2 linked regions of the Bacillus pumilus genome follow. The protein of the gene in region 1 interacts with the protein of each later gene in a pairwise test. Links are inferred from orthologs where the notes say so. Each region holds a gene or a part of one and is shown in the gene's direction. Other genes may lie near its edges. The genes, in order: leuS and ligA.

The links.
Region 2: the proteins of leuS (region 1) and ligA interact in binary tests that used the Escherichia coli proteins (3 or more experiments, as listed by UniProt). The link is inferred for Bacillus pumilus from one-to-one orthologs.

Annotation. Positions count from the first base shown.
Region 1 is NZ_LT906438.1:2,704,089-2,720,917, reverse strand. What follows is about bases 9-3,071. They hold leuS (leucine--tRNA ligase), read left to right. Parts: upstream 9-364; coding sequence 365-2,779; downstream 2,780-3,071. Other genes in these bases: CKW02_RS13940 (alpha/beta hydrolase family protein), read left to right, coding at 2,910-3,071. Outside these bases: more of CKW02_RS13940, read left to right, coding at 3,072-3,812; CKW02_RS13935 (NAD-dependent epimerase/dehydratase family protein), read left to right, coding at 3,859-4,611; CKW02_RS13930 (carbohydrate ABC transporter permease), read left to right, coding at 4,831-5,691; CKW02_RS13925 (extracellular solute-binding protein), read left to right, coding at 5,717-7,213; CKW02_RS13920 (aldo/keto reductase), read right to left, coding at 7,259-8,098; CKW02_RS13915 (MFS transporter), read right to left, coding at 8,111-9,298; CKW02_RS13910 (winged helix-turn-helix transcriptional regulator), read left to right, coding at 9,454-9,825; CKW02_RS13905 (helix-turn-helix domain-containing protein), read right to left, coding at 9,866-12,166; CKW02_RS13900 (ABC transporter permease), read left to right, coding at 12,398-13,363; CKW02_RS13895 (glycoside hydrolase family 88/105 protein), read left to right, coding at 13,382-14,494; CKW02_RS13890 (hypothetical protein), read left to right, coding at 14,491-15,015; CKW02_RS13885 (Gfo/Idh/MocA family protein), read left to right, coding at 15,033-16,325; CKW02_RS13880 (YesL family protein), read left to right, coding at 16,347-16,829.
Region 2 is NZ_LT906438.1:674,971-691,688, forward strand. Bases 1,944-4,895 are described here. They hold ligA (NAD-dependent DNA ligase LigA), read left to right. Parts: upstream 1,944-2,392; coding sequence 2,393-4,399; downstream 4,400-4,895. Other genes in these bases: pcrA (DNA helicase PcrA), read left to right, coding at 1,944-2,348; CKW02_RS03410 (CamS family sex pheromone protein), read left to right, coding at 4,415-4,895. Outside these bases: pcrB (heptaprenylglyceryl phosphate synthase), read left to right, coding at 1-68; more of pcrA, read left to right, coding at 126-1,943; more of CKW02_RS03410, read left to right, coding at 4,896-5,602; CKW02_RS03415 (MFS transporter), read left to right, coding at 5,736-6,935; CKW02_RS20795 (condensation domain-containing protein), read left to right, coding at 9,601-11,493; CKW02_RS03425 (serine hydrolase domain-containing protein), read left to right, coding at 11,490-13,031; CKW02_RS03430 (C39 family peptidase), read left to right, coding at 12,994-13,974; CKW02_RS03435 (thioesterase II family protein), read left to right, coding at 13,971-14,681; CKW02_RS03440 (3-hydroxyacyl-CoA dehydrogenase family protein), read left to right, coding at 14,678-15,535; CKW02_RS03445 (HAD-IIIC family phosphatase), read left to right, coding at 15,550-16,605; CKW02_RS03450 (acyl carrier protein), read left to right, coding at 16,633-16,718. UniProt on the Escherichia coli protein: DNA ligase that catalyzes the formation of phosphodiester linkages between 5'-phosphoryl and 3'-hydroxyl groups in double-stranded DNA using NAD as a coenzyme and as the energy source for the reaction.

The DNA of each region.
Region 1 (16,829 bases):
CTTATGATCATAATTCTATAAAATACTACTTAGATGACGGTTACGATAAGAACAGTGAAGAGGAGTAGTAGGAAAGCAGTATTTGTCTTTAGAGAATTGACGGCTGGTGAAAGTCAATCAAATCTGCTTCTGAACTCGCCTCAGAGTTGCAGTTGCGTTAAAGCTTCTGTCGCATGTCTGCGTTAAAGATATTAAGTGAGCGTACAAACAGAAAGTTACGCTAACAAGGGTGGTACCGCGGGAACCAAAAAATCTCTCGTCCCTTTCCAGGGATGAGGGTTTTTTGTTGATTTTAGAAAAATCTGAATTCTTGCAGTGGTCATCTGAGCAGATACAGCCGTACATATTAAAGGAGGTTTTCACATTGAGTTTTCAGCATCGGGAAATTGAAAAGAAGTGGCAGGATTATTGGCTGACACATAAAACATTCGCCACATCTGACTCGGAAGATAAACCAAAGTTCTATGCACTTGATATGTTTCCATATCCATCAGGAGCAGGACTTCATGTCGGGCACCCTGAGGGCTACACAGCAACGGATATTTTATCACGCATGAAACGTATGCAGGGATATGATGTTCTTCATCCAATGGGATGGGACGCATTTGGTCTTCCAGCAGAACAGTATGCGCTAGATACAGGGAATGATCCGGCGGTCTTTACAGAAGAGAACATCAATAACTTCCGCCGCCAAATTCAATCACTAGGGTTCTCATATGATTGGGATCGAGAAATCAACACGACTGATCCAAATTATTATAAATGGACACAATGGATTTTCTTGAAATTGTACGAAAAGGGATTGGCGTATATCGATGAAGTACCAGTGAACTGGTGCCCAGCGCTTGGCACAGTCCTTGCAAACGAAGAAGTCATTGATGGAAAAAGTGAACGCGGAGGGCATCCGGTTGAAAGACGTCCGATGAAGCAATGGATGCTAAAGATTACGGCATATGCGGACAGGCTGTTAGAAGATTTAGAAGACATTGATTGGCCTGAAAGCATTAAAGATATGCAGCGTAACTGGATCGGACGTTCAGAAGGTGCACATGTTCATTTCGAAGTAGAAGGACATGATGAACAGTTTACTGTTTTCACAACGCGTCCTGATACATTGTTTGGGGCAACCTATGCGGTACTTGCACCAGAACATGCACTTGTTGAAAAAATGACAACAGCTGCTCAAAAAGAAGCAGTCGAAGCATATATGAAAGAAATTCAATCTAAGAGCGACTTAGAGCGGACAGATCTTGCAAAAACGAAGACGGGTATTTTCACAGGCGCTTATGCCATCAATCCATTAAATGGTGAAAAGATGCCGATCTGGATTGCAGATTACGTGCTGGCTACTTATGGAACAGGCGCGATTATGGCGGTACCTGCCCATGATGAGCGTGACTATGAATTCGCCAAAACATTTGATCTTCCAATCAAGGAAGTTGTCGAAGGCGGAGACATTGAAAAAGAAGCTTACACAGGTGATGGAAAACACATTAACTCTGATTTCCTCGATGGATTAGGAAAAGAAGAAGCGATTGAAAAAGTCATTGCATGGCTGGAAGAACATCAAAAAGGCGAAAAGAAAGTCACTTACCGTTTAAGAGACTGGCTATTTAGCCGCCAGCGTTATTGGGGTGAGCCAATTCCAATTATTCATTGGGAGGACGGAACGTCTTCAGCTGTTTCAGAGGAAGAGCTTCCACTCATTTTGCCTAAAACGACTGAGATTAAGCCAAGTGGCACAGGTGAATCACCTTTAGCCAATATTAAAGATTGGGTTGAGGTTGTCGATCCTGTCACAGGTAAAAAAGGACGCCGTGAAACCAATACAATGCCGCAATGGGCAGGCAGCTGCTGGTATTTCTTACGTTATATTGACCCGCATAACTCAGAAGAGCTTGCATCTCCTGAAAAGCTGAAGAAATGGCTTCCTGTTGATGTATATATTGGCGGAGCAGAACATGCTGTACTTCATCTTCTATATGCGCGCTTCTGGCATAAGTTCTTGTATGATATCGGTGTTGTTCCGACAAAAGAACCTTTCATGAAATTGTTCAACCAAGGAATGATTCTTGGGGAAAATAATGAAAAAATGAGTAAATCAAAAGGAAATGTCGTCAATCCAGATGATATCGTAGAATCTCATGGTGCGGATACATTACGCCTTTATGAAATGTTCATGGGACCTTTAGATGCATCAATCGCTTGGTCTGAAACAGGACTTGATGGTGCTCGCCGCTTCCTTGATCGTGTATGGCGTCTATTCACAAACGAAGATGGCACAATCAGTGATAAAGTAACGGAGCAAACTGGAGGCGCATTAGAACGCAGCTATCATGAAACCGTGATGAAGGTAACAGACCATTATGAAGGTCTGCGCTTCAATACAGGGATCTCACAATTAATGGTGTTTATCAATGATGCCTACAAGGCTGATACACTACCGAAAGAATATGCAGAAGGCTTTGTGAAACTACTTTCTCCAATTGCACCGCATGTAGCGGAAGAGCTTTGGAATAAACTTGGTCATGAAGGGTCTATTTCTTATGAAGCATGGCCGCAATATGACGAGTCAAAGCTTGTCGACGATGAAGTAGAAATTGTCGTACAATTGAATGGGAAAGTGAAAGCAAAATTAACTGTTCCTGCTGATGCAACTAAAGAACAGTTAGAAGAGCTTGCGAAAAATGATGCACGTGTAAAAGAACAGCTTGAAGGGAAAACCATTCGCAAAGTGATTGCGGTTCCTGGAAAGCTTGTCAATATTGTTGCGAATTAATGATGACACCCATCGGTATGAACCGGTGGGTGTTCTTTATTTCCCGGGACATAATTTTGTCGAAAACAAGGTGATTGCACGATCGATCTCGTATGTTAACAGATGATCAACAAAAGGAGGAGTGACGTCAATGGAAAAGGAAAGCAAACGTGAACAACTGCTCAGTCTGTTAGGAGAAATGCCAGAACGCCATCGCGTGGAGGCATATACGTTAAAGGTCGAGGATCGTGAATCGTACGTCATCGAAACACTCATTCTTTCAATCCATGGTGTAGAGGAAGTGCCCGCTTATTTTGTGAAGCCGAAGGATACGGTGAAAAAAAGACCAGTTGTGCTGTTTCAGCACTCTCATGGCGGGAACTACGTCGATGGGAAGGAAGAGCTCATCAAGGGTGCTCATTATTTGCAAGCGCCTTCATATGCGAAAGAGTTCACCTCAAAAGGCTATAGTGTTCTGTCTATTGATCATGCAGGATTTGGTGAGAGAAGAGGAAGAACCGAAAGTGAAATTTTTAAGGAAATGCTTTTAACAGGGAAAGTGATGTGGGGCATGATGCTGTATGAAAGTATGTGTGCAATTGATTATGTGCTGTCTCGACCTGATGTGCTGCCGGACCGGTTAGCTATTTTTGGAATGTCAATGGGCGGGCTTCTTTCCTGGTGGACGGCTGCGCTTGATGAGAGGGTCAGTGTGTGTATTGATCTTTGCGCACAGGTCGATCACCACACATTAATTGAAACGAACAATTTAGACAGGCATGGCTTTTATTACTATGTACCAAGCTTAGCAAAGCACTTTACGGCAACTGATATTCAGGAAATGATTTTTCCAAGGCCGCATTTAAGCTTAGTTGGAAAACTTGATCCACTCACGCCTGCTGAAGGCGTCGCTCGCATTCAAAAGGGATTGAGCCAAACTTATCAAGCGGCTTCATTGAAAGAACGGTATCAGCTTGTTGGTCTTCATGCAGGTCATTTTGAAACAGCCGCTATGCGTCACGAGGCCACTCGATTCTTAAAAAAATGGCTGTAATCTATAAAAGCTTGGACATACTACGTCATTAGAAAGGAGGAGACACATGAAGAAGATCACGATCATTGGCGGGTGCGGTGTGATCGGCCGTATTTTAACAAAAACGCTCTCTTCTGAGTATGAGATCACCATTATTGATCAAACGGGCTGTGTAAAAGGAGACATTTTAGCAGATGCAACGAATGAACAGGAATTATATGAGGCGATTCCGCGAGATACAGATGTCATCATACACCTTTTAAACATGGAGATGACGCATGATGTGATGAATCATGAGGAGTTTGAAAAAATGAATGATATTTTTTGGAGGAGCTCTTATTCTATGTTTCGATCAGCTGCAAGTCTCGGCATACGAAAAGTCATTTTTGCAAGCAGCAATCACGTGACCGATCGTTATGAAAAAGATGGACGCTCCTTACTAGGGAGACATATTACAACAAACGATGTACCTGCGACTCAAAATGTCTATGGCATTTTAAAATTTGCTTCTGAACAGCTAGGCCGTTTGTTCCACGATCAAACGGGAATGTCTGTTATCAATTTACGGATTGGAACGGTTGTGACAGATGAGATGGAGGCATTACACGAGAAAGATCGAACAAAACGAACACTTCTTTCACATGAAGATCTAGCAGGGATGATAAAGGCAGCGATTGAAACGACCGTTCCCTTTGGGACATATTATGCCGTATCAGAAAACGAAGAAAAGCCTTGGTCTACGGAAAACACGAAGCAGGAGTTAGGCTATAGACCCGATGTGAATACGACGGAAATCCTTGAAGAAAACGATCAGGCATAGGGCATAATCATGTCATTAGCTGATGATCTTATTCTTTTGTTTCATGAGCATAAAAGCACGACTGACAGGATCGATCCAGTTGGTCTGTCAAGATGATTATAGACGCTTTCTTCCCCCGTTTGTTACATTTTAATCACGATATCGTCACAGGCTGCAGCTCATTTTCGGATAAAATGATAACGCTTTCAAAGAAAGGGTGTGATGAACATAGATCGTTCTATTAAAGACCGATTGTTCAACTTATTTAATTACTCTTTTCTACTCATGTTCGCATTAATATGTGTGCTTCCGTTCATCCATGTCATTGCTGCCTCTTTTGCTACAGTAGAAGAGGTCATCACGAAGAAGTTTATCTTGTTCCCGACCACGTTTTCTTTAGAGGCCTATCGGTATATTTTCTCTACGGATATTGTGTACCGCAGCCTTATCGTGTCCATTCTTGTGACACTCGTTGGAACAGCTGTCAGCATGTTTTTGTCCTCACTCATGGCATATGGGCTGTCTCGTCAGGAGTTAAAAGGGCGGAGAACATTGATGTTTCTCGTTGTCTTCACGATGCTATTTAGCGGAGGTATGATTCCGACGTTTATTGTTGTGAAAACACTTGGTCTACTTGATACCTATTGGTCACTGATTCTACCGGTTGCGATCAATGCGTTCAATTTGATCATCTTGAAAAACTTCTTTCAAAACATTCCCGCAAGCCTTGAGGAATCAGCGAAGATGGATGGCTGTAACGATTTAGGGATTTTCTTTAAAATTGTGCTGCCACTTTCTTTGCCAGCTATTGCGACCATTTCACTTTTTTATGCCGTGACGTATTGGAATACGTACATGACCGCCATTCTGTATTTAAATGATTCAGTGAAATGGCCGATTCAGGTACTTCTAAGGCAGATTGTCATTGTTTCGAGCGGAATGCAGGGAGATATGTCGGATATGGGATCATCCACACCACCGCCAGACCAAACGATTAAAATGGCTGTCATTGTGGTAGCCACCATTCCCGTTCTGCTTGTCTATCCATTTATTCAAAAGCATTTCAACAAAGGGGCATTACTAGGTTCTGTAAAAGGTTAAAAAGAAGGAACAACGGAGGGATCTTATGGGGAGAAAGAAATTATGGTTGATTGCGTTTGTTCTGTTATTTGCAGCAAGCGGTATTTTATCCGCATGTTCAAGCAAAGGAAGTTCATCGGATGAAAAGGTTGATTTAGACAAAAAAGTGAAGCTGACATGGATGGCCATTTTGTATCATCAGCAGCCGCCGAAAGATTCGGTTTTAAAAGAGATTGAGAAGCTCACAAATACAGAACTTGATATTACGTGGGTGCCTGATGCTGTGAAGGAAGATCGGTTAAATTCTGCACTTGCAGCTGGGAATCTGCCGCAGATTGTGACGATTCAAGACATTAAGAATTCGTCTGCTATTAATGCATTCAGATCAGGTATGTTCTGGGAAGTCGGTCCGTATTTAAAGGATTATCCAAATTTAAGTAAGATGAACGAACTGATTAATAAAAACGCCTCTATAGACGGTAAGCTTTATGGCATTTATAGAGAGAGACCACTTTCAAGACAAGGAATTGTCATTCGAAAGGATTGGCTTGAAAATTTAAATTTGGATACACCAAAAACGTTGGATGATCTTTATGAGGTAGCGAAAGCCTTTACTGAAAAAGATCCGAATCAAAACGGAAAAGCGGATACAATTGGCTTTACGGATCGGAACGATTTGATTTATGGGGCATTTAAAACGCTTGGTTCATATGAGGGAATGCCAACAGACTGGAAAGAAGATAACGGCAAATTCACGCCAGACTTTATGACAGATGAGTACATGAATACGATGAAGTACATGAAGAAACTGCGTGATAATGGCTATATCAACAAAGACTTCCCTGTGACAAGCAAAACACAGCAGCAGGAATTATTCTCACAAGGAAAAGCAGGAATCTATGTTGGAAATATGGTTGATGCTGTGAACTTGAGAGATGACGCGACAGATAAAAACATGAAAGTCGATATCTTGAACCGAATCAAAGGTCCAGATGGCAAAGAACGGGTGTGGGCATCAGGTGGTCATAATGGCATCTTCGCATTCCCTAAAACAAGCGTGAAATCAGAGGCAGAATTAAAGCGAATTTTGGCCTTCTTTGATCGCATTGCAGAAGAAGATGTCTATGGTCTCATGACGTACGGTATAGATGGTGAGCATTATAAGAAAGAAGAAGGGAATACATTTGTCAGGGAAGAAAGCCAAGTGAAAAGCTGGCAGACAGATGTACAGCCGCTTGTCAGTTTAGTAGGCATTGATAAACGCTACTTGAAAAATAAAGGGGATGCGGTTCGTACAAAATATGAAGAGCTGGAAGAAGACAATCAAAAGATCATCGTCGCCAACCCTGCTGAAAGCCTGTATTCAGAAACAGCCTCAGAACGAGGAAATGAATTGAAAAAAATCATCGATGATGCGACCTATAAGTTCATTCTTGGAGACATCAGTGAAGATCAATTTAAGAAAGATGTAGAGAAGTGGAAATCAAATGGTGGCAATAAAATCATAGAAGAATATGAAGTTTCCTTTAAAAAATCAAAATAATCAACATCAACACCCCCGCACAGTTAAAGAGCGGGGGTGTTTCTATTAAAAGTCAAAGTTGTCTGGGTCTGGACCGATCCGTTTGTTTTCATTTAAGTCAGAAAGACGTTTCATATCCTCATCAGATAAGACAAAATCAAATATGTCTGCATTTTCTTTTAAACGATGCGCTTTCGTTGATTTTGGAATGGTGATGACGCCTTTTTGCACATCCCAGCGCAAAATAATTTGAGCAGGTGTTTTGCCGTATGTGTCCGAGAGTTCTTTGATCACCGGATGATGAAGCAGTTCCCCCTGCATGAGCGGTGACCAAGCTTCCATTTGAATGCCATGTGTGTTCAAATACGTATAGAGTGCTTCCTGCGTCAGTTTTGGGTGAAACTCGACTTGATTGATGGCTGGTATGATGTCTGCATCTTTTAATAGGTCGTCTAGATGATGCGGCTGGAAGTTGCTCACACCAATGGCTCTAACCTTTCCTTCACGATACAAGGTTTCCAGCGCACGCCAAGCGTCTTTATATTTTCCTTCAACCGGCCAATGAATTAAATATAGATCCAAGTAGTCAAGCTGAAGTTTTTTCAAGCTTTCCTCATATGCTTGTAGAGTGGATTCATATCCTAAATCGGCATTCCACACTTTTGATGTCACAAAGAGGTCTTCGCGGCGCAGTCCTGTTTCTGCAAGACCAAGTTGTATGCCTCGTCCAACCCCTTCCTCATTGCCATAAATAGCCGCTGTATCAATACTGCGATAGCCTATTTGAATGGCTGTTTTGACGGCGTCTATTAATTCTGCACCATCTTCCACCTTGAATACACCGAGACCAAATCCTGGCATGTGGACTCCATTGTTTAATGTTTTTGTACTTTGTAAATGATTCATATTGAACACTCCTTAGATGGTTTGATTTTGTTCTTGTTGTTCCATTCGAAAACTAATCATCGTGAGAATCGCTGCGATGAGGACCATGATACCGCCGACCCAGCCTGTATGCACAAGCCCAAGAGTATCTGTCACGATGCCGCCTAAAAATGAGCCGATGGCGATACCAGCATTAAAGGCAGCGATATTCATAGCGGAAGCGACGTCGACTGCTCCTGGTGTGTATCTTTCTGCAAAATCAACGACAGCTACTTGAAGCCCTGGGACATTCATGAAAGCAAACAGTCCCATCAGCATGACGGTTGCGATGCCTAGCACCGTAAACCCAGCAGCCAAGCTAAGGATAAACAAAATGATGCTTTGGATGATAAACATGTAAATGAGTGCTTTCATTGGCTTCTCATTTGCAGCCTTTCCGCCAATGACATTTCCAGCTGCGATCGTGATCCCGTATAAAAGCAGGATCAATGCCACCGCCCCAGGCGCAAGACCTGTCACATGCTGTAAGAGAGGGGATAAATACGTAAAGACGACAAAGGTTCCTCCGTATCCTGTTGCTGTAATGACAAATAGAAGCAAGATTCTTTTTGTTTTTAATAAAACAGCTTGATCCTTAAATGATGTTTTCACGCCTTGCTTTAATTGAGATGGAACAAGAAAATAGTTAGATATTAGTGCGATCAGACCAATAATGACAATCACACCAAATGATGTCCGCCAGCCGAGCTCATGACCAAGAAATGTCCCAAAAGGCACGCCCGTCACAGTCGCTACTGTTAAACCAGTGAACATAAAGGCAATTGCGCTTGCCCGTTTTTCTTTCACTACAAGGCTTGCAGCGATCGTAGAGCCGATGGACATAAAGATTCCATGGGATAAGGCTGAAATGACCCGTCCGATTAATAGTACTGAAAAGGTCGGAGCCATCGTGGCGAGTGTATTTCCAATCAAAAAGACGAGCATAATGAGCAAAAGCAATGTTTTTCTTTTCATCGCTGAAGTCAGAGAAGTCAAAATAGGGGCGCCGAATGTCACACCAAGTGCATATAAAGAGACGGTCCAGCCCGCCTGGCTGACGCTCACTCCAAAGTCCTCTGAAATCATCGGCAAAAGACCGACACTAATAAACTCAGTGGTTCCTATAGCAAAAGCACTAATAGCTAGTGCGAGAAGGGCAAATTGGTTTTGTTTTTTCTTCATGAATCATTTCACATCCTTCTGAGATGACATTTTGATAGACGAAGCCGATCGGCAAGAGTTATTATCTAACATGGATGACGAAAAAAAAAGTACGTACTTTTTTGTAATATAGGTACTAAAAAGTGCCTGTTCGTATAATGAGGAGTGAGGATTTAATGGAAAAGAAAAAATATAATATCTCCGTGGAAGCGACCCTTGAGGTCATTGGCGGGAAGTGGAAGTGCGTGATTTTATGTCATTTAACACATGGAAAAAAACGCACAAGTGAATTGAAGAGACTCATGCCAAACATCACACAAAAAATGCTCACGCAGCAGCTGAGAGAGCTTGAAAGTGATGGGGTGATTAACCGGATTGTGTATGAGCAAGTACCGCCTAAAGTGGAATATGAATTAAGTGAATACGGTCAGTCGCTCGAAAGAATTCTGAATGCGCTATGTGATTGGGGAGCAGCTCATATTGAACGTGTGTACGGAGAGCCGCTTTCAGTGCTAGAAGACAGCATTTTAAATGAACAATTTAAATAAAAAAGTCCCGCTTCCTCCTATGAGAGCGGGACTTTTTGTCTTATATGCCTTTTTTCTGGTCGCGGTATTTGCCAGGGGTCGTGCCTTCTAGTTTTTTGAAGGAACGGATGAAGTTTTGCGGGTTTTTATATTTCAGTTTTTCCGAAATTTCTTTGACGGACATATCGGTCTCCACGAGCCAGTTTTTGGCGACATGGTGTCTGTAGGATGAGAGATATTCACTAAAGGAGATATCCATTTCCTTTCTAAAGATACTGCTTAAATAATTTGGGTTGTAATGCAGGCGTGTGGCGATTTCATCCAATGTGAGATCTGAGTCGAATTCTTGATGAATGATATGGATGATCTTTTCTGAGATGTTTTTGTATTGTGATTCCTCGCGTGCACCTAGCTGGTCAATTATCGGCCGAATGATCTCATGTTTCAGCCATGCTTCGGTATCTTCAAACGTTTTAAATTCAAAAATCGTATCATACAGCATTTTATTGTCTTCGACCTCAAATAATTCAATGCCAAGCAAATGCATCAACTCAATCAAATTGTTTAAAAAACGGGCGAGGGCGATATGGTACTCGTGCGGTCCTGCATTTTTAGAGAAAATGGATTGCAGAAGCACATGTAAATAGTGATCTGCCTTGCCTTGGTCACCTGCTTTCATCGCATCAAATAAATCATGTTGAAGCTGCTTTGGAAAATGAGTTTTAAACGTTTTTCCTTGCTGGATATGTTCATATAAGATAATGGACTTTTTCTCTGCTTTGAGTCTGTATTTTAAGGCCTCTTTTCCTTCAATGTAAGCCTGTTTTGCCATCGTGAGCTCCTGAAACTGACGGCTGATTCCGATGCTGATCGATAAACCAAGCTCTTCCTCGATACGTAGCTGAGTCGTTTCCGCTAATTGGTTTAAATATTCAGTAAACTCTTCATCTGACTTTGAGTGATTTAGGATAATCGTCGTTTGATGCTGATTGACAACTGTTGGCTGAAGGTGCTCCTCTTGCGGAATAATCTGCTCAATTAGTCCATTGATCGCAAATAAAAGTAAGTCAGCATCCTTTTTTTCATAAGGTGTCCCTTTTAGCGTATCGATTTGGGTCACAAGCATGGATAAGTGAGACCAGCCCTGAGGGAATCCTAAACTTTGGAACCGGTTGTTAATTTCTTCTTCTGTCAGCTTTCCGAGCAATAGCCGCACCATAAAGTATTGCTGGAGGTGCGTGACTTGCTGCTCAATACGTTCCTCTAAATCATTGTTTTGATCCTTCATTTGTTTAATACTCGACTCAATCAACTCAAATTCATTTTGAAAAGGCTGCTTTTGCAAAAAGGATTCATTGCGTGCAAAGGACTCGTATAACAAGCGGATTGGTTTATAAAAATGTCTGGACCCAAACCATGAAAATAGCAATGAAAGCGCTAACAAAATAAAGCAGATAATAAAGGTGATCCACCCAATTGATTTCGTTTGTGCCTTGAGTTCTGGTATGGAAACAAAGGATAGGTACGTCCATTCGTTATAGTCTGATTTTTGAAACGTAATTTGATAGTTTAGTTCCTCGATCTTCATGTTAAATTGACCTGATCGTTTTTCACGCGATAGGACATGCTTGACGAACTCTTGATTTTTCAAGGATTCACCAATTTGTTCTTTGCGGTTATGTAACAGCACTTTTCCGTTAGTATCAATGACAAACATACTGTCAGATTGAGAGAAGTCAGGCATATTGTCAGCAATCGTGCAGCTCGGAATGCTGGCGACAGCGATCCCTTTTTTCTGGACACTGTTCATAGGGAGTTGTTTGATTAAGTTCACATTGTATTTGCAAAAGGAGGCCTTACCTTCCTTTGTCGCAACAAGTGGATTATTCTCTTCAAGTGCCCAGCTGGAATGACTCGGAATATTGAGGTAAGAGGTGAGCGCTTTCTCTTGGTCCCCGCTTGTGACATGATAAAGCCCCGAATTGTTCATGTACCAGTCTTCCATTTTACTGACGAGCGTAATATTGGAAAGATCGGTGTCAAAGGTTTGCAGGTAGTTCAGTTCCTGCTGTACTTGATTATAAAGCTGGAATTGGTCTGGATTTAAAGGTTCTGCCAGTGTTTGAAGGAGAGGCGGCGAACTGACATAGTGAGTGAGAGAGTGATCAACTGTCTTTAAAATATGCTCAATATTGGATTGCGTTTGTTTAACGCTGTCCAGCTTTTCATTTGAGATATTTTCGAGTGCTGTTTTTTGTGAATGCTGATAAGAAAAAATACCGACAATGATGACAGGAATCGTACTAAGCATGAAAAAAAACGTGACGAGCTTGTAATAAAATTTATATTGCCTTCTTTTCATAAAACCCCCCATTTCAAACGGAACAATCTTTTCCTCTTTATTTATTAATCCAAAAATTTGGTAGGTTTGTCAATAATCATTTTCTGAGATTAGGATCATTTTCTCATGTTTTATGTAACGTTTTGAGTAGCTTCCCCTAAGCAAATATGATCTGATGATATGATTGTAGACGGATTTTTCATCCTTAAGATACAGTTAACACATGCACCAGCATGAGGGGAGGCTTTATCTATGAAAACAGAGGATGTCACTGCCAAGGGTGTGCCTGCGGCAGCTTTGAAAAAAGAAAGAAGAAAGCGCTTACTTAATCAAATGCTTAGTCAAAAGTTTTTGTATGTCATGATTTTGCCAGGGCTCATTTATTTTCTTGTCTTTAAATATGTGCCGATGTGGGGGCTGATCATTGCCTTTCAAGATTACCAGCCGTTTCTCGGTATTCTTGGCAGTGAGTGGGTTGGCTTCAAACACTTTATTCGATTGTTTACAGAACCAACATTTTTCATCTTATTAAAAAATACACTGATTTTATTTGCCATGAATGTCGTGATTTTCTTTCCAATTCCGATCTTATTGGCCCTGCTTTTAAACGAGGTCAGATTGGCATTGTTTAAGAAATTTGTGCAGACGATGATATACATTCCTCACTTCATGTCATGGGTGATTGTCGTGTCCTTATCCTTTGTTTTGTTAACAGTAGATGGTGGGTTAATCAATGAATTGATTGCTTTCTTTGGAGGGGAAAAGATTAACTTCCTTCTTAGTCAGGAATGGTTTAGACCGATGTACATTTTACAAGTGATTTGGCGGGAAGCAGGCTGGTCGACGATCATTTACCTTGCGGCGATTACAGCGGTAGATCCGCAGCTATATGAAGCAGCGAAAATGGATGGAGCCGGCAGACTGAGACAAATGTGGCACATTACGCTTCCTGCCATTAAAAGTGTGATTGTCGTTCTGCTTATTTTGAAAATAGGTGACACATTAGAGCTTGGCTTTGAGCATGTCTATTTATTACTCAATGCAACGAACCGGGAAGTAGCAGAAATCTTTGATACGTACGTTTATACAGCTGGTCTTAAGCAAGGGCAATTCAGCTATAGTACCGCTGTTGGTCTATTTAAAGCAGCCGTTGGACTCATTTTGGTTATGCTGGCGAACCGTTTAGCGAAGAAATTTGGGGAAGAAGGTATTTACTAAAAAGGGAGATGAAAAAGAATGACATTATCGACTAAAAAGGGATCACCACTTGAGCATGCAGAGAAATTAGCACAAACAATTATGAAAGCGCATACACCAATCGAGCTACCTCCAGCTGGAAGATGGCATTATCATCAAGGCGTTTTTCTTTGCGGTGTGATGAAGCTATATGAGTCAACGGGGAACGAGACGTATTTCAATTATGTGAAAAGCTACGCAGATTCGCTCATTGATGAGTATGGAAACCTGTTATTTCGAAGAGATGAGCTTGATGCGATCCAAGCTGGGCTCATTTTATTCCCTCTTTATGAACGAACAGGAGAGAAGCGGTATGTGCTGGCAGCGGAGAAGCTCCGCGGGCTTTATCGCACATTGAATCGCACATCTGAGGGCGGATTTTGGCATAAAGACAATTATGCTTATCAAATGTGGCTGGATGGTCTCTACATGGGCGGACCTTTTGCCTTAAAGTATGCAAAGCTGAAAGATGAAGAGGAACTGGTGGATATGGTGATCCAGCAAGAGCATCTTATGAGAAAGCATACAAAAGATGAAAAAACAGGTCTGTATTATCACGCGTGGGACGAACGAAAAGTGATGCCATGGGCTGATCAAAAGACAGGCTGTTCTCCCGAGTTTTGGGCAAGGTCATTTGGCTGGTATGTCCTTGCATTAGCAGATATGATCGAGGATCTGCCAGAGCAGCATGAAGGGCGAAAGATGTGGAAGGAAACGCTGACAGACATGCTGGAGAGTGTAGCTAGGTACCAGGATCAAGACACAGGTCTCTGGCATCAAATCATTGATAAAGGTACTCATAGCGACAATTGGCTTGAAAGCTCTGGATCGTGTTTATTCATGTACGCCATGGCAAAAGCCATGAACGAAGGGTATGTCAGCCCCCGCTACACAGATCATGTGGTGAAAGCTTACCAAGGCTTAATTCAGCATAAGACGGCTGTGACAGAAAACGGTGATCTTACCATCAATGATATATGTATCGGAACATCCGCTGGATTTTATGATTACTACGTCGGTAGAGAAAGAAGCACAAATGATTTGCACGGGGCAGGCGCTTTTATTATGGCGTTAACTGAGCTAGAGAAGCTGCCTGTTTTTCAAAAGGCATGAAGAGGCAAAAAAGGGCTACAGCATGGCTCCTCAGCTTTATCGCTGCCTTTTGTTTGTCAGCCTGTCATGGGAAAACAAACGGTATCGATGTTCTGATTTTTTCTGACATGTCAAAGGGGATGAAGGATCAATTAGTCGAGAAGGCTTTTCAAACGGAACAAGAAACGTATAGCGTCCACATCTGCCCGGCGATTCCTGAAAAGCTTCTTGTTGAAATTACTTCAAAAGAGGGGGACATCATGCTTGTCCCTGAAGAAATGTTTCGAACATATGATGATCCTGAAAGCTTTCAGCTGCTTGAAGAGATGGGTATTGATGATCAAGCGGCAGGGCCATATACGATCGAGGATCAAAGGACAGGTAAAACGGTCGATTATGCGGTTCAAGTTAGTAAAGGCACGAAAAAGCTAAACGGCTATACCTTTCGATTACATCGAGATATGGTCGCTTTTATTCCCGTGTATGCAGACAAGTCTAAAGAGGCGCTGTCTCTCATGAAACAGCTTCGTGAAAATCGATAGAAAAAGGGGTGGGGCCTGTGAAACGGGTCGTGGTTTGCGGACTCAGTCATCGTGCGTTCAATATGTTTATTAAACCGCTCACAGAGGATTTCAATGAGCATTACAGGATTACAGGGCTTTTAGATATAGATCATCATCGGTATACCCTTTGTCAGGAGCGTTTTCCATCACTGCGGGGCGTCTCGTTTTTTCATGAAGAGGCATTTGACCAAATGGTGAAGGAAGCAAAGCCAGATATCGTCATTGTGGCAGGCAGGGATGACACACATGTCACCTATATTTTGCAAGCACTTGACCATGATCTCGATGTCATCACTGAAAAGCCAATGGTCACAACAGCAAAAGACGCCAAAAAAGTAATGGAAAAAGAAAAGGAAAGTAAAGGAAAGGTCACAGTCACTTTCAATTATCGCTACAATCCATTTCATCGAAAGATCAAAGAACTCATTTTAGAAGGAAAGATTGGTAGGGTCACATCTGTTGAACTGAGCTGGCTCATTGATACGTATCATGGCGCTAGTTATTTCAAAAGGTGGAACCGCACGCGGCAATTCTCTGGCGGACTATCCATTCATAAATCGACGCATCATTTTGATTTGGTCAATTGGTGGATCAATCAAAAGCCGAAGCAAGTATTTGCCTACGGGGCGCTGAACTATTACGGAGATAAAAGTCCTTGGAATCCTTTGCAGGGGGAAGAAAACAGGTATTGCGGAACATGTCATGTGAAGGATACATGTCATTATGAAGCAAGGTGGAATCCGAGGGTAGTACGCTCAAATGTCGAGGACGATCATATCGAATCCGGTCAGGAGCAAACGCAGCAATACACCAATTATCGCCCAGACGCCTGTATTTTTGATGAGGAAATTGACATTGAGGATACATATGTGGCATCAGTGGTATATGACCAAGGGGCTCTCTTCAGCTATTCGATTCAATTCTCAGCACCCTACGAAGGATACCGGCTTGCTATAAATGGGACGAAGGGGCGTATTGAAACAAATGAGTTTCATGTGCCATCAAGAATTCCTTTTCAATTCCCAGAACAGACGATTTCTTATTATCCGATGTTTGGAGCAAAAGAGACGATTGAAGTTGTGAAGCAGCCAGGAGGACATGGCGGCGGAGATCCTCTGCTTTTGGCCGATTTATTTATCGGGAAAGATCCTTTAATTCACTATGACATATCAGCAGGGGCAGAGGCTGGTGCTTATTCAATTGCACTTGGGGAAGGCATGTGGCGGTCTGTTGCAGAGAAGCGCCCAATTGACATAGAAGAGTTGCTTCAGAAAGAGACGGTGTCATAAAAAAGAGAGGAGGGGAAAGAGATGGATCATGATGGTTCAATGAGCAGAATGCTTCGAATGTGTGAGTGGGTGATGCGACTCGCCTATACAAATATGCTATGGTTGCTGTTCACCATGCTGGGACTTGGGATCTTTGGATTGATGCCTGCGACCACTGCGTTATTTTCGGTGATGAGAAAGTGGATACAAGGGCATGAGCAAGTGAGCGTTTTCCGGACTTTTTGGAAGGTGTACCGTGAGGAGTTTGTACGCTCTAACTTGATTGGATTGGCGCTATTGATCATAGGAACGATTATATATGTAGACCTTGCGTATATTTATCCAACGAGCTGGTTTTTGCATGTGCTTCGTTTTGCCATTTATATCTTTGGATTTCTCTTTGTTGTGAGCTTGTTTTATATTTTTCCGCTGCTGGCTCATTATGATTGGAAAAAACGTCTCTATCTGAAATTCTCTCTTTTGCTTGGTATCTCATATTTGCAATATACACTCTGTATGCTCGTT
Region 2 (16,718 bases), 2.0 Mb from region 1 along the record:
GAAACGTCATTTATGACAATTTCAAAGAAGCATTAAAGACAGTGAGCGCAGTCAAAAAGTCATTATAGTCAAACAAGACGAAACGAGTTAAAATAGAACATAAGTTCGAATTGGCGGTGAATGGAATGAATGAAATATCGAATCATCTATTAGAAGGGCTAAATGACGCGCAAAAAGAAGCGGTCAAAGCAACAGACGGTCCGCTACTCTTGATGGCAGGAGCAGGAAGCGGGAAAACGCGGGTGCTCACACACCGAATTGCCTACTTAATGGCAGAAAAGCATGTGGCTCCGTGGAACATTTTAGCGATTACGTTTACAAATAAAGCAGCACGTGAAATGCGTGAGCGTGTCCAAGCCATTTTAGGGCCTGGTGCGGATGACATTTGGATCTCTACGTTCCACAGCATGTGTGTGCGTATTTTACGACGCGATATTGACCGTATTGGTGTAAATCGCAACTTCTCTATATTAGACACATCTGATCAGCTTTCAGTCATTAAAAACATTTTAAAAGAACGAAATATCGATCCTAAAAAGTTCGATCCTCGCAGCATTTTAGGATCAATCAGCAGTGCAAAAAATGAACTCATTGACGCAGAGGAATACGCCAAAACAGCCAGTGATTTCTATGATCAAGTGGTTAGCGACGTCTACACAGATTACCAAAAGCGATTACTTAAGAACCAATCACTCGATTTTGATGATCTTATTATGATGACGATTCGTCTGTTTGAGCGCATCCCTGAAGTATTAGAACACTATCAGCGAAAATTTCAATACATTCATGTCGATGAGTATCAAGATACGAACAGAGCGCAGTACATGCTTGTGAAACTGCTTGCTCAGCGTTTTCAAAATATATGTGTGGTCGGTGACTCGGATCAGTCCATCTACCGCTGGCGCGGAGCGGATATTACAAACATTCTCTCCTTTGAAAAAGATTATCCATCCAGTGAAGTGATTCTGCTTGAGCAAAATTACAGATCGACGAAACGTATACTGAATGCCGCAAACACGGTGATTCAAAACAATTCAAACCGTAAGCCGAAAAACCTTTGGACAGAAAATGATGAAGGGGCGAAGATTGCCTATTACCGTGCAGATAATGAATTCGGCGAGGGACAATTTGTTGCTGGAAAGATTCATCAGCTTCATCAGAGCGGTAAGCGTAAATTATCCGATTTTGCGATTCTTTATCGGACCAATGCCCAGTCTCGTGTCATAGAGGAAACATTATTGAAGTCAAACATTCAATACAACATTGTCGGCGGCACGAAGTTCTATGACAGAAAAGAGATCAAGGACATTTTGGCGTACTTACGCCTAGTAGCTAACCCAGATGACGACATTAGCTTTGCACGAATTGTGAACGTACCAAAGCGCGGAATCGGTGCGACATCTGTTGATAAAATCGCAGCATACGCGGAGATGAATGACCTGTCTATGTTTGAAGCGCTTGGTCAGGTAGATTTCATTGGACTCAGTGCAAGGGCAGCCAATGCGCTTGATGAGTTCAAACAGCTCATCGATCAATTGACAAATATGCAGGATTATTTATCTGTCACAGAACTAACAGAAGAAATTTTAGAGAAAACAGGCTACCGAGAGGCACTAAAGGTTGAAAAAACGATTGAGGCACAAAGCCGTCTAGAAAATATTGATGAGTTTCTCTCTGTGACTAAGAACTTTGAAGAACAAAATGAAGACAAGTCCCTTGTGACCTTCCTGACAGATCTCGCTCTTGTCGCAGACATTGATAAGCTGGATGAGAATGAGGAAGAAGATCAAGATGCGGTCATTTTAATGACGCTTCACGCCGCAAAAGGTCTAGAGTTCCCGGTTGTCTTCTTAATGGGCATGGAGGAAGGTGTCTTCCCGCACAGCCGCTCATTAATGGAAGATGCAGAGATGGAAGAAGAGCGCCGCCTTGCTTATGTAGGCATCACACGGGCGGAAGAAGAGCTTTATTTATCTAGTGCCAAGATGAGAACACTCTTCGGCCGGACAAACATGAACCTTGAATCAAGATTCATTCGAGAAATACCAGCCGATTTATTGGACAACCTAAATGAGAAAAAAGAAACGAAAACACCATTTGGCCAAACTAGAGAAAGACCACAAAGACGGGGACCTGTCTCACGTCCGCAAACTCAAACCATTCAAAACACAGGCGGCGGAAGTATTGGCTGGGCTGTGGGCGATAAAGCGGCTCATAAAAAATGGGGCGTTGGAACGGTTGTGAGCGTAAAAGGTAGTGGAGACAGCACAGAGCTTGATATTGCCTTCCCAAGCCCTACAGGCATTAAGCGTCTTCTCGCAGCATTTGCGCCAATTGAGAAGCAATAAACCGATAGGACATATAAAACGGATGAATTGAAAGGAAGAAGCAGATGGATAAAGAAGCAGCGAAACGCCGGATCGAGGAACTGCACCAGATTTTGAACCAATACAACTACGAATATCATACACTGGATCGTCCAAGTGTTCCTGACGCTGAATATGATGCGCGGATGCGTGAGCTGATCTCTTTAGAGGAAGAGCACCCTGATTTAAAAGCAGCGGATTCTCCCTCACAAAGAGTCGGAGGCGCTGTGTTAGACGCCTTCCAAAAAGTGCGCCACGGCACCCCGATGCTCAGCCTCGGGAATGCGTTTAATGAACAGGACCTTCTTGATTTTGACCGCAGGGTTCGTCAAGCAGTCGGTGACGATATTGCATACAATGTCGAGCTGAAAATTGACGGACTCGCTGTTTCTCTCCGTTATGAAAATGGCCTGTTTGTCCGAGGTGCCACACGTGGAGATGGGACAACGGGTGAGGATATTACAGAAAACCTCAAAACCATTCGATCCATCCCGCTCAAAATCAAACGTCCTTTGTCAATTGAAGTGAGAGGCGAGGCATTTATGCCAAAACCTTCTTTTGAAGCATTAAACGAAAAAAGATTACAAAACGAAGAAGAGCCGTTTGCGAACCCGCGTAATGCGGCGGCAGGCTCGCTTCGTCAGCTTGATACGAAAATTGCGGCGAAACGAAACCTTGATATCTTCGTCTACAGTATAGCGGAGCTTGATGAAATTGGTGTTGAATCGCAAAGCGAAGGACTTGATCTTCTCGACGAACTTGGCTTTAAAACGAACAAAGAAAGACGGATGTGCCAAACGATTGAGGAAGTGATCGAGCTCATTGAAACACTAAAAACGAAGCGTGCTGACTTTTCATATGAAATCGATGGAATTGTGATCAAAGTCGATTCGTTAGCTCAGCAAGAAGAGCTCGGCTTTACAGCAAAAAGTCCCCGCTGGGCTGTTGCGTACAAGTTTCCAGCTGAAGAGGTCGTGACAAAGCTGCTTGATATTGAACTAAGTGTCGGGCGTACAGGTGTCATCACACCAACGGCGATCCTTGAGCCTGTCAAAGTAGCAGGAACGACAGTGCAGCGAGCTTCCCTTCATAATGAAGATTTGATCAAAGAAAAGGATATTCGCCTTTTTGATCAAGTGATTGTGAAAAAAGCAGGCGATATTATTCCGGAAGTCGTAGGTGTACTGATCGATCAGCGTACAGGAGAAGAAAAGCCGTTTCACATGCCGACTGAATGCCCAGAGTGTCATAGTGAGCTGGTGAGAATTGAAGGCGAAGTGGCTTTGCGTTGCATCAATCCAGAATGCCCTGCCCAAATACGTGAGGGACTCATTCACTTTGTTTCCCGCAATGCAATGAACATTGATGGGCTTGGCGAGCGGGTCATTACACAGCTTTTCCAAGAACAGCTTGTCTCTCGTGTGTCTGATCTTTACCGATTAACGAAAGAAGAGCTCATTCAGCTTGAGCGAATGGGCGAAAAATCTGTCGACAATTTACTGCGTTCGATTGAGCAATCGAAAGAAAACTCTCTAGAGCGTTTACTATTTGGACTCGGTATACGATTTATTGGCTCTAAAGCGGCAAAGACCTTGGCGATGCATTTCGGTGATATCGATCAATTAAAGCAAGCGACGAAAGATCAATTACTCGAAGTCGATGAAATCGGTGAAAAAATGGCTGATGCTGTCGTCACATACTTTGAGAAAGAAGAAATACTCAATCTGCTAAATGAACTAAAAGAGCTTGGGGTTAATATGACCTACACAGGACCAAAACCGGTGAAGGTTGAAGAAAGTGATTCCTATTTTGCAGGCAAAACCATTGTGCTGACAGGGAAATTAGAAGAAATGGCTCGAAACGATGCAAAAACAGCGATCGAAGCACTAGGCGGTAAACTGGCAGGTAGTGTGAGTAAGAAAACAGATTTAGTCATAGCCGGAGAAGCAGCGGGAAGTAAGCTGACAAAGGCAGAAGAACTCAATATTGAAATTTGGGACGAAGCTAAAATGCTCGAGGAGCTAAAGAAATAAGAGGAGTGTTTTCTATTGAAAAAGTTGTTATTGCTGCTGACAATGCTCACACTGATATTGTCAGCGTGTGCACCTTTTGGGGGAAAGGAAGAGGAAGAGGTCACACAAAAAACGGATGAAACGAAGGAAACAGCCATCATCCCGATGTACAATATCTCTGACTCCTATTACAAAATGGTGCTGCCGTTTAAACAAGGGGCTGCGAGAGGATTAACAGCAGAGCGTCTCAACACACGCCTGGACATCGATGAATTTGAAACAGGACTCATGCGCCTTGCAACAGAGTCATTTAATACAAACGACTACCTTTTCCAAGAAGGACAGCATTTTGATGAGGACACCGTTCTTGGCTGGCTGGCGCGCAAAAAAACAGGCAGTGATCTGAAAAAGGCAGAAAAAGAAGATAAAGACTTTAAGAATCTAGGCTTAAACCCTGCTCTTCCGAACTCAGGTTCAACAAAGTCTAAAAATGAAAGTAGTCCAATTTACTTAGCTTCGATGCTAGAGCATAATTACTTAATTCGAAAAGATAAAAACAGCTTACAGCTTGGCGGAGTTGTCATTGGACTTGCGCTGAACTCTGTTTATTATTACCGTGAAAATATCGGTGACCCGCAGCAAGAAGTGACGATCGATTCTTCGAAAAATTCAAAGAAACTTTTGGCAGAAGGCGAAAAAATTGCTGAACAAGTGATCAAACGAATTCGTCAAATGGATGGGCTGCAAAAAGTGCCTGTCATGATTGCCCTTTATAAGCAAGCACCAAAATCATCTATCGTTCCAGGAAACTTTATCGCCAAAACGGATGTGAAAGCGGGCTCAGCTGATATCGGCAATTGGGATACGATCAAAGAGGAGAATGTCTTCTTCCCTTCAGATAATGCGAAAGGCAACTACAAAGATGATTCCGAGCGATTTGACCGCTTCAAAACAAAAGTCGAAGACTACTTCCCGAATTATACTGGTGTCGTAGGAAAAGGGTTTTACAAAGACGGCAACCTGCAAAAAATGAAAGTCGAAATTCCAATGCAGTTCTACGGAAAAACGGAAGTCGTAGCCTTCACGCAATATTTAACAGGTGAAGTCATGGATTACTATAAGAGTACCAATATCGAAATTAACATCACATCTTCAGATCAACAAGAAGCCTTGATCACGAAAAATGCTGAAGACAAAGAACCAACCGTCCATATATATGACTAAATAAAAACCGCCTTTTGGCGGTTTTTTAAATTAGTCATAATGTATCAAATTATGAAAATATTGTTATAAAAAGTAGAAGTGTAGAAAATAATGTATTATTATGGGTGATAATGAAGAGAAAATGGAGATCATTATGAAAAACAAATCATTTTACTTTTTATTAGGGGGACAATCCCTAGCTAATTTTGGGGATTCGCTATATGTCCTCGTTTTGACCATCCTGACATATCAATTAACAAATTCTACACTGATTGCTTCAATGGTGGCTGTCTCACAGTTTGTTGGACAAGCACTTGGAGCGGTACTCATTCCTTTCTTTATGTATCAATTTAAGCTAAAAAGACTCATTATCTATTTACAAATGTGTCAAATTGCTTTCTTCGGTTGCTTAATTTTCATTTATATTCTACAACTATCAACTTTTACTATTCCTCTCTTTTTTATCATTGTATTTTTCCTTTCTTTGATAGATGGAGGAACCATTCCTGTTCGAAATTCGATGATCCCACGTCTAGTAGAAAAGAACTTTTTACTAAAAGCAAATAGCTATATCTTAACTTCTGATCAAATGGTCCTTTTACTAGGCTGGCTGTTAGGAGGGCTGTTTATTGGCATTCTTGGACCACAGTTTCTCCTATTGACGACACTTGTTTTATACAGTTTGTCACTCATATCTATGCTCTTTATCATTGATACTGGGGCTGCAGCTAAACAAGAGCAACAGTCTGAATCATTTGCTACAAGGGTCTTTTCAGGGTGGAAGCTCATGTATGAAAAACCAACTATTCGAACATTAACGATTTTAGAAATGCTATCCATGAGCGGTAGAAGTATTTGGACTGGTGCCATTATCCTTGTGTATGTCACAGAAGTTTTACATCAGCCTGAAACATGGTGGGGCTTTATTAACGCAAGCTATTTTGGCGGAACCATTCTAGGCGGCCTGCTTGTGTTGCGGTTCGCAAAGCATGTGGAACAGCGTTTGTTTGATCACATTTTTTACAGTTCGGTGATCGTAGCTGTGCTAACCCTTTGCTTAGGATTGAATCATTCTGCATGGATGAGTTTGTTGTTTGTCTTTTTATTAGGACCAGCCTTTCAGCTTCGCAGTATTTCCATTCGAACCTATGTACAAGATACACTGAGTGAAATTGAATTGCCCAAAATACTATCAGCTCAACATACACTATCAACTTTTATATACGGAATGTCCATCCTCGTTATGAGCACCATGACCGATCTCTTTGGGGCAAGAGTCGTCTTTTTTATAAACGTTGCCCTGTTTACTGTATCGGCTTTCCTAGCGTCTAGATTAAAAAATGAACAAATTTAGACATTTTATCTCAATTATTTACAAAAATACCATTATGTGATTTAATATGTTGGTAGAAATGTTAACTATATGAAAAGTAGAGGTGGCGTAATTGACTAATAGTTTAGTATATTGGCCATTAACACATCCGCAGCGGCGCGTGATGAACATGGAAACATTTTATCCAGGAACACCGATCAATCATATTGGCGGTATCATTTTCGTCAATGGGCCATTGCAGCTCGATAAACTGAAGCAGGCCATTGCATCTTGTATCATGATGACAGAATCTCTTCGTCTCAAGCTAGTAGAGAAAGATGGTGAAACGCTTCAATACGTTGATCCAAACGCCGATAGCCCTATTCCTACCTATGAGTTTTCCACACATGAAGACATGCTAGAATGGGCCGAAAAAGCCTTTAAAACACCATTTCAATTAACAGAAACCTCTCTCGCCGAATTTGCGGTACTAAAAATCAGTGAACAACAATCCGGTTATTTCATCAAATGCCATCATACAGTAGCAGATGGATGGTCGATGAAAGTAATCATCGATAAAATTAGCCAGCTTTACACTGCTCTTACCCACAGCTCCTCTATCGAACAAGAAGCAGACAATCACTCTGTATTTATTGATAAAGAATCAAAATATATGAACTCCCCAAGATTTAAAAAAGATCAGCAATTTTGGAAAGAAGCATTATCTGATGTGTCTGATAGTTATTTGGTACAGGGAACTGACCAAATCAAAGGCCATCGGCAAAGCCATTATCTTGATCGACAACTCTCAGAACGAATCTATGAATTTATAGATGTCCATCATTGTTCAATCAACTCTTTATTTACTTTAGGACTCTTCGTCTACTTGCATAAAAGATACCAGCAAAAAGATTTTATTATTGGGACGCCAGTTCTCAATCGTTCCGGACAAAAGGAAAAAGCCACGTCCGGTATGACCGTAAGTACAATGCCATATCGAATGAAGATCGATCCTCATCTCTCTTTGTTAGAAAGCTTAACAGACGTTCAAAAAAGCTATAAGGCTTACTTCCTGCATCAGCGTTATCCCTATGATGCACTTGTCAAAGATTTAGAGCTTGCAAAAGCAGGGTATGATCAGCTTTTTCAAATCTATATCAACTCCTACAGCACAAATATGGTGCAGGAGATGGAAGGATACAAGGTTGAATACATAGAGCTTTACAATGGCTTCCAGCCATATGGCTTACAAGTTGCTGTGAAAGAATGGGATGAAAAAGGGCAAATCGAGCTTCAATATGATTACAAGATCTCAGATTACAGCAATGAAGATATCGACTTTCTACACGAAAGAATGCTTCTCTTTGTCGAAACGATACTCGCTCAGCCAAAGCAGCTGTTAAAAGACGTACTTCTCATGACAGAAGTCGAGACACATCGAGAGCTATATCACTGGAACGACACAGGCATGCTGTTTCCACAGAAACAAAAAATCCATGAATTGATCACAGACATGTCAACGTCTTCTCCTGATCGAATTGCACTTCAGGACGGATCTCATAGCATGACATACGGTGAACTTGAGAGAAAAACCAATCAAATGGCGCATTTTCTACAAACACATGGCTTACAAAGACATGACTTTGTTGCCGTATGTATGAATCATTCACCAGAACTGATTGTGCTGCTGCTGGGGATTTTAAAGGCTGGAGGCGCATATGTGCCGATTGATCCTGAGTATCCAGAGGAACGTATTCAGTTTATTTTGGATGACAGCCAGGCAAAGCTGTTTTTCACAGATGACGCATCTGCATACCATTTTAATGGCGATACGTACAATATCTACAACGTGTGGGATCAGTTGGCTCAGTATAATGCGGAACATCCATTCATTGGAGATGCTGAAGATGTCGCATATATGATTTATACGTCTGGCTCTACAGGACAGCCAAAGGGAGTCATGATTGAGCACCGAAGCTTAGTGAACTATATCATGTCTGCCAAAACACACTATACTGATTCATCAGATGATCATTTTGCCTTGTATTCATCCATTGCGTTTGATTTAACCGTGACATCCATTTATACGCCATTGGTCATTGGCAGTACCGTGATGATCTATCGTCAAGAGGATCAGCCAGGCTTTTTATTAGAACATATTTTGTTTGATCAAAAAGCGAAAGTCATCAAGCTGACACCAGCTCATATGGCACTGCTAACAGATGCTGCACTTTCTCAATCAGTTGTGAAACGGATGATTGTGGGCGGAGAACAATTATCGACCGCTTTGGCCAAAAGAATCACAGAGGCAAGTGATGGAAGGATATCTATCTTTAATGAATATGGACCAACTGAAGCAACCGTTGGCTGTATGATTCATCAATTCCATCAAGATGATGAAGGGGCATCTGTGTCAATTGGTGTGCCAATGCCCAATACAGAGATTTACCTTTTAGATGAGCATCAGCAAGCCGTGCTGCCTGGGACAGTAGGAGAAATCTATATTTCAGGTGCAGGTGTTGGCAGAGGGTATTGGCAAAGACCTGATTTGCAGGAATCACGCTTTCTGCCCAATCCATTTGTAAATGGTCGCCGCATGTATCGAACAGGTGATATCGCCAAACGAGCAAATGATGGAAAGATTGATTACATTGGCAGAATTGATCATCAAATCAAGCTGCGAGGCTACCGGATTGAGCTCGGTGAAATTGAACTTGCACTGATGGCACTTGAAGAAGTTGATAAAGCAGCGGTTATTGATCTAACCGATGAATCTGGAGAAAAACAGCTGGCAGCCTATATTGAATTGAAAGAAAAACAGATGACGTCCTTTTTACTTAGAAAGAAATTATCAGATCAGCTTCCAGCTTACATGGTACCTGCCTATTTTGTTGTACTAGACGAGCTCCCGCTCACTCAAAACGGAAAAATCAATCGGACGGCACTGCCTGATCCATTGCTGTCTCAAGAAACAGCTGTTGAGTGGTCCAAGGAAACAGCGGACATTGAAGAGATCATCGTAGATACAGCAAAAGGCATCTTAGGGCATGAAACAATCGAACCGGCTGATCATTTTTATCAGCTTGGCGGAGATTCCATTAAGGCGATTCAATTTATTGCGAAGTTAAAAGACAAAGGACTCTATTTAAAAACCAAGGATCTTTTTACTTATCCCATTTTTAGAGAAATGGCACAAGTCGTTCAGCAGGAACCTGTCATACATATCTCACAAGAGCAAGCTGTGGGTGATGTGAAATCGATTCCAATTATCGAATGGTTCTGGTCCCAGCGGTTAAAAGATGAACATTTCTGGCATCAATCCATCATTGTTCATTCAAAGAAAAAGATGGATGAAGCCATCGTGCAGGATGTTCTCAAAGAGGTCGTCATTCACCACGATGGACTAAGGTTAAAAGTACATGAGGCAACAAACACACTCTATTATGATGAAGACATTCAAGATATTCCGCTGATGATACACGATTTCACGGCATTATCAGAAGAGAATGTGGAAGAAGCGTTACAAGAAGTAGGATATCAGATCAAGCAAAGGACTCATCTTTATCAAGGACCATTGATTCAGGCTGCGCTTTGTCAAACTGATTCTCAATCACATCTCATCTTTGCCGCCCATCATCTATTAGCTGATGGTATGTCTTGGCAAATTCTTGTGGAGGACTTGATTCAATTATTGCATGCAGAGAAGATTACAGCAGAAGTACTTCCGTCTAAAACCCATTCCTATCAAACATTTGCCGAGCGGGTAAATCAGTATGCAGTATCAGAGGGTGTAAAAGAGTCGGTCAGCTATTGGCAAGAAACGGTTCAGAATATTCAGCCTCTGTATCAAGTTTCTTCAAATGAGGGGTATGTCAGAGACGAAATCAAATTAACCAACGCATTATCAGTGGAACTCACGAATCAATTGCTCAATCAAGCGAATCAAGCGTATCAAACGCAGCCGCATGAACTGTTAATTTCAGCCTTGACGCAAGCCTGTTATCAGCAAACGAATCAAGAGCGGATTTCTTTGGAATTAGAAGGTCATGGCAGGGATGCAGTAGAGGATGAGATTGATGTATCTAGAACGTTCGGCTGGTTCACCACCATGTATCCTGTGAATGTTCATGTGTCTGAATCTCTCTCGGATCACATACGAACTGTCAAAGAAACGATACGTGAAGTGCCAAATAAAGGTGCAGACTATGGGCTGTTGTCACTCATCAATAAGCAGCTTCCTCCTCATTCAGCGCCGCAATTACGCTTTAACTATCTAGGTGAAATTGATCAAGTGCTGAAACAATCATCTGATTATGAGATGTCTTACTTTACATCGGGGATGGATTCGTCATTGGATAATCCATTAACAACCGTCATCGATATGGTCGCTACCATCAAGGGCGGTCAGCTGATTTTTCATCTTTCTTTCAGCGATAAACAGCTGTGTGAAACAGACATGATGCAGCTATTGCAAGCGGTAGAGCAGCAAATTGAGCATCTTGTACAGCATTGCTTAGAGAAAGAAGGAATCGAATTTACACCGTCTGATTTTGAAACAGTGGATATGTCTCTTGAAGAAATGGATTCATTATTTACATGACGAAAAATCAGCATGTTATCTACATTTCATTTTTATTAGCGGTCTTATGGATAAGCAGCTTTGCCGATTGGACACATGCAAAAGCAGTGATTTCATCTAAAGCCGTTGATCAAGTGATAGAGGAACAGATGGAGCTTGGACGCATTCCAGGCATGTCCGTTGTGGTTGTGAAAAAAGACGAAGTGGTGTACCAAAAAGGCTTTGGTTATGCGGATCGAAAGAAAAAGAAGCAAGTGACAGCTAGCACTTTCTTTGAAATTGGATCTACATCAAAGGCGTTTACCGCTCTTGCGATTGTGGAGTTAGAGAAGCAAGGGAAACTTCATTTAAAAGATCCGGTGAGTAGCTATATTCCAGGTTTTTTTCCAACATACAATGGAAAGCCTCAGCGTTTAACGGTGGAGCAATTAATGCATCACACAAGCGGCATTCCCTTTCAATCCATTGCGCTTATCCAGCCAGATACTACAAAGGATGCGTTGAAAAAAACAGTTGATCAGCTGAAATCAATCGAGCTTAATCGTAAGCCAGGCAGTTCCTTTGAATATGCGACCATCAACTATGATGTCCTTGGTCTCATCATTGAAAATGTAACAGGAACATCGTATGAGGCTTATATGAAAGGACTGTTTAAAAGGCATCATCTTGACCAAACGGAGGCTGGGCTAAAACGGATGAAATCCGGCGCTGTCTCAGAAGGGTTTAAATTGCAATTCCTTGCTCCGCATGCTTATGAAGCACCAGAATATCGAGGCAATACTCCGGCAGGATATATTGTGATGAATAGTCAGGATGTGGGGACTTGGCTGCAATATCAATTGACCGATTCAACTTGGTCTCGCTTTGTAAAAAATCCTGATCACTTAACTGTGAATGTCCTAGAAGAAGGGAAGCATGTCTATTACAATGCCGGCTGGTATATAGAAAATGCACATGAGCAGGTAGACTCGCTTTTTCATGCAGGCTCTAACCCTAACTATTCATCATTTTTTCTGATCCAGCCAAAAGAAGAGATTGCGATCGGAGTGTTAGCAAATATGAATAGCAGCTACACAGAGCAAACGGTACGTCTTATTGCCAAAACGATCACGGGTACAAATGAAGAAGCAGAGTCATCAATGGATCCTTTTCAGCTCATTGATCAGTTGAGTCTTGGTGCCACATGTCTTTTCATTTTGCTGCAAATAGTGTCTATCGTTCGTTTTATCAAATGGAAAAAGCGTGTAAGAAACGGCGCTTTCGTTCGCAGGGACATGTCACTTCGCGTCTGGCTGAAAAGTAGCGGCTGGGTGCTGCTGCTAATTGGGATATTGCTCCTGCCAATCATTGTTGCGCAGCTAGCCTTTAATGGGCTGCCTTGGAAAATGACTTTTGTATGGGGACCTTCCTCTCTCATTGAATTAGCGATTTCTTATTATTTGTTTTTCATTTGGTTTTGTACGATTGGTTTCATCAAAGGATTTATGGTGACATCTCCTGCTGGAAAGAGAGGAAAAAAAGATGACCGTCAAACAGATTTCGGGCATTCATCCTTATAATGATTTGTTTTATCGTAGCTGTTTTTTCAATTGCTTTTTTCCAATTGTGAAGCTGCATGATCAAGAAGTTTTTCCATACTTATTAAATGATCAATTTGCCTACGGGCTTACAGAGAATGGCTTGCTACAGATTGACTGGATGTCGGCACACGATCCAGAAAAGATTATGAATTTACAAGGCATTCAAGTGGAAAAAATGACGTATTGTCCCAACCTCATTGAAAAGGTCAAACAAGATGTGAGGCGTGACCGCCCGGTAATTGTATGGGTAGACCCCTACGTTCAGCGAGGCAGAAAAGAGTATTTGACAACCCATAGCCGTCATTCCATTTTAATGACTGGATTCGATGAAAATCAGCAAATCTTTCAAGTATTAGAGAATCGGCATTTAGATAATTTGTCTTATGAGCATCAAGTGCTGTCATTTAAAGATGTACAGAAAGGATATGACACCTTTCATGATCATTTTCAGCCGAATGATCAATTTCATTCCTATGCGGCCTTCTACTTTGATCCAGACAAACTCTCGACTGAGTTATTTGATCAAAAAACGACTTATTTCCTGAGAAATATGCATGGTCAGATTGACGTAATAGAAAAAGGAATCACAGCTCTTGAAACATTTTATGAGCAGTTTTCGCAATGGGATGATATCGAGAAGCTCGTGGCATCTTTCAATCAGATCATCAATACGAAGAAAATAGAGCTGTATCGGCTGAATCTCATCAAAGGCGATCTACCTGAGCTGGTGGGATGGATGGAACGTATTTTAGCAGAATGGGAGAAAGCAAGGCATCAGGCAGCAAAACTCCTTTTTTCAGGTGAGATGTCTAGTAGGTACCAAGCCAATATCAAAGCTTCTTTAGAACAGATCATCCATGATGAAAAACACTGGCTGGAAGCGTTGGCAATCAAATGCAAAAGGGAGTGTGGCGTGTCGTGAAGTTATTTTGCTTACCGTACGCAGGAGGAGCCAGTACCGTATTCAGTACGTGGAAATCTTATATAGACCGGTCGATAGAAATTCATGCCCTTGAACTCCCTGGGCACGGGACAAGAATGACAGAGCCTGTACTAACCGATTTACAGCAGGTCGCAGATGATCTTTATGTACAGGCGTCCTCCTCCTTAAAAGAAGGAGAGCCCTATGCCATTTTCGGTCATAGTATGGGAGCCGTCCTTGCATATGAATTACAAAAAAGAATGAAAACAAGGTTAAACAGAGAGCCTGTTCATGTCTTTTATTCTGGGCGCTTCCCGCCACATATTCCAGAAAAGAAAGTCTATCATCAGCTGTCAGATTCCAAATTAAAAGAAGCGATCATTGAGATGGGAGGCGTTCCTGAGGAACTTGCTGATAACCATGCAGTGCTTGATTTCTTTCTGCCGATTTTAAGAGCAGACTTTCAGCTTTTGGAGACCTATTTGTGTGATGAAGTCGTTCCAGCTGCTTGTCCAATTTCTATTTTTTATGGTACACGTGATTTGCCTTCTGTGCTGTTCGATTTAGACGATTGGGATCAATATACAAGCGAAGATTGTGCGTTTTTCGAATTCGATGGAGATCACTTTTTTATTCATTCATTCACAAATGAAGTCGTTGAAAAAATCAATGTCATTTTAAAGCGAATTGGAGTGTTGGAGAAATGAACACGAAGCACGTAGGCGTGATTGGAGCAGGTGTCATGGGGGCTGATATGGCATTAGACCTTTCAGCAAATGGCTATCAAGTCACATTAGTTGATGTCACAGAAGAAAAGTTAAACGAAGCGCTAGAAAAAATTAAGAAGACCTATCAATTGGTTCAATTTGTGAGAAAGAAGAAAATCTCATTGTCTTTAGAAGATGTATTGTCTCAAATCCAGCTGTCAACTTCACTTGAAGGATTACATGACGCGCATATCGTCATTGAAAATGTGACGGAAGATTGGGAGATTAAAAAACCTATTTATGAAGAGCTACGAGATATTTGTGCGAAAGAAACCATCTATTTTGTAAACACAAGCTGTATCTCCATCACAAAGGTAGGGTCTCTTATGCACCACCCTGAGAATGTCATTGGGGCGCACTTTATGAACCCTGTTCCTCTTAAAGCGCTAGTTGAAGTTATTAGAGGTAAAGCAACTTCTGATGACACAGTGGAAACGGCAAAAGATTTCTTGAAATCGTTTGATAAAACACCAGTTGTGGTGCATGATTTTCCGGGATTTGTTTCCAATCGTGTGCTGATGCTGACAATCAACGAAGCGATTTGGGCGGTGCAAGATCAAGTCGCTACGCCAGCGGATGTCGATAAAATTTTCCGCGGAGGTTTCGGTCATAAAATGGGACCACTTGCGACAGGAGACTTAATTGGGCTTGATACGATTTTGAATTCATTGCTTGTTTTATACGAGAGCTACAAAGATCCGAAGTTCCGTCCATGTCCTCTGCTTGTCAAAATGGTTGATGCAGGCGAGTACGGCAAAAAATCAGGCAAGGGCTTTTTCCAATATGACATGTGAGAGGAGAATAACCAATGGCTAAGCAAATTAAGTGTGTTGTCTGGGATTTAGATCATACATTATGGGATGGAATTTTACTTGAGTCAGATGAAGTGACGTTAAAACCATCGATGAAGGAAGTACTAACAGAGTTAGATGAGCGCGGCATCCTTCTTTCTATAGCAAGCCGGAACGATGAAGCAGCCGTGAAGGAAAAGCTTTCTGCCTTTGGAATCGAACATTTCTTTCTCTATCCAGAGATTCATTGGAATGCCAAATCTAGTTCATTAAAGAGAATTAGCGAGCGCCTAAATATTCATAAAGATACCATTCTCTTTATTGATGATCAGCCATTTGAACGAGAAGAAGTGAAGGCTGTTCATCCAGAGATTACGTGCTGGGATGCAGTGGATTATCTGTCATTACTCACTGATGATCGGCTGCGTCCAGTCTTTATCACAGAAGATGCTAGACGACGCAGAAGAATGTACTTAGAAGCGGACAAAAGGCAGCAGGAAGAAGAGAAATATGAAGGGCCGCCTGAGAAATTCTTGGCGTCTTTACATATGAAATTCGTGATATCAGAAGCAGGAGAACAAGACCTCCAGCGTGCTGAAGAATTGACCGTCCGTACCAATCAATTAAATGCGAGCGGGAAAACCTACGATTATGAGGAGCTTGATTTCTTCCGTCAATCAGATTCTCACTTGCTGCTTGTCTGTGAACTTGAAGATAAATTCGGTTCCTATGGAAAAATTGGACTCTCATTAATAGAAGAAACAGGTGACACATGGCATGTCAAACTGCTGCTTATGTCTTGCCGCGTCATGTCTCGTGGTGTCGGGACCATCTTACTTACAACGATTTTGCAAGAAGCGAAAAAGCGAGGAAAGCGGCTTGTCGCTGACTTTAAACAAACCGACCGAAACCGCATGATGTACATCACATATAAGTTTGCCAATTTCAAAGAAATCGAGAAGGGGGAGAACGGCTATATCTTGTTTGAGAATGATTTAAGCATGATTCAGCCTTTCCCAGAATACGTAGATGTCAATATTGAATTAAATCAGAAAGACCCGGCCAAACAATAAAAAAGCGAAAAGCGAGGAGATTAAATCATGAACCTACACGAACAAGTAAGAGCCTATATCGAGCAAAACCTAGTGGTATTTGATGAGGAAATTGAGCTTGGAAATGATGATCA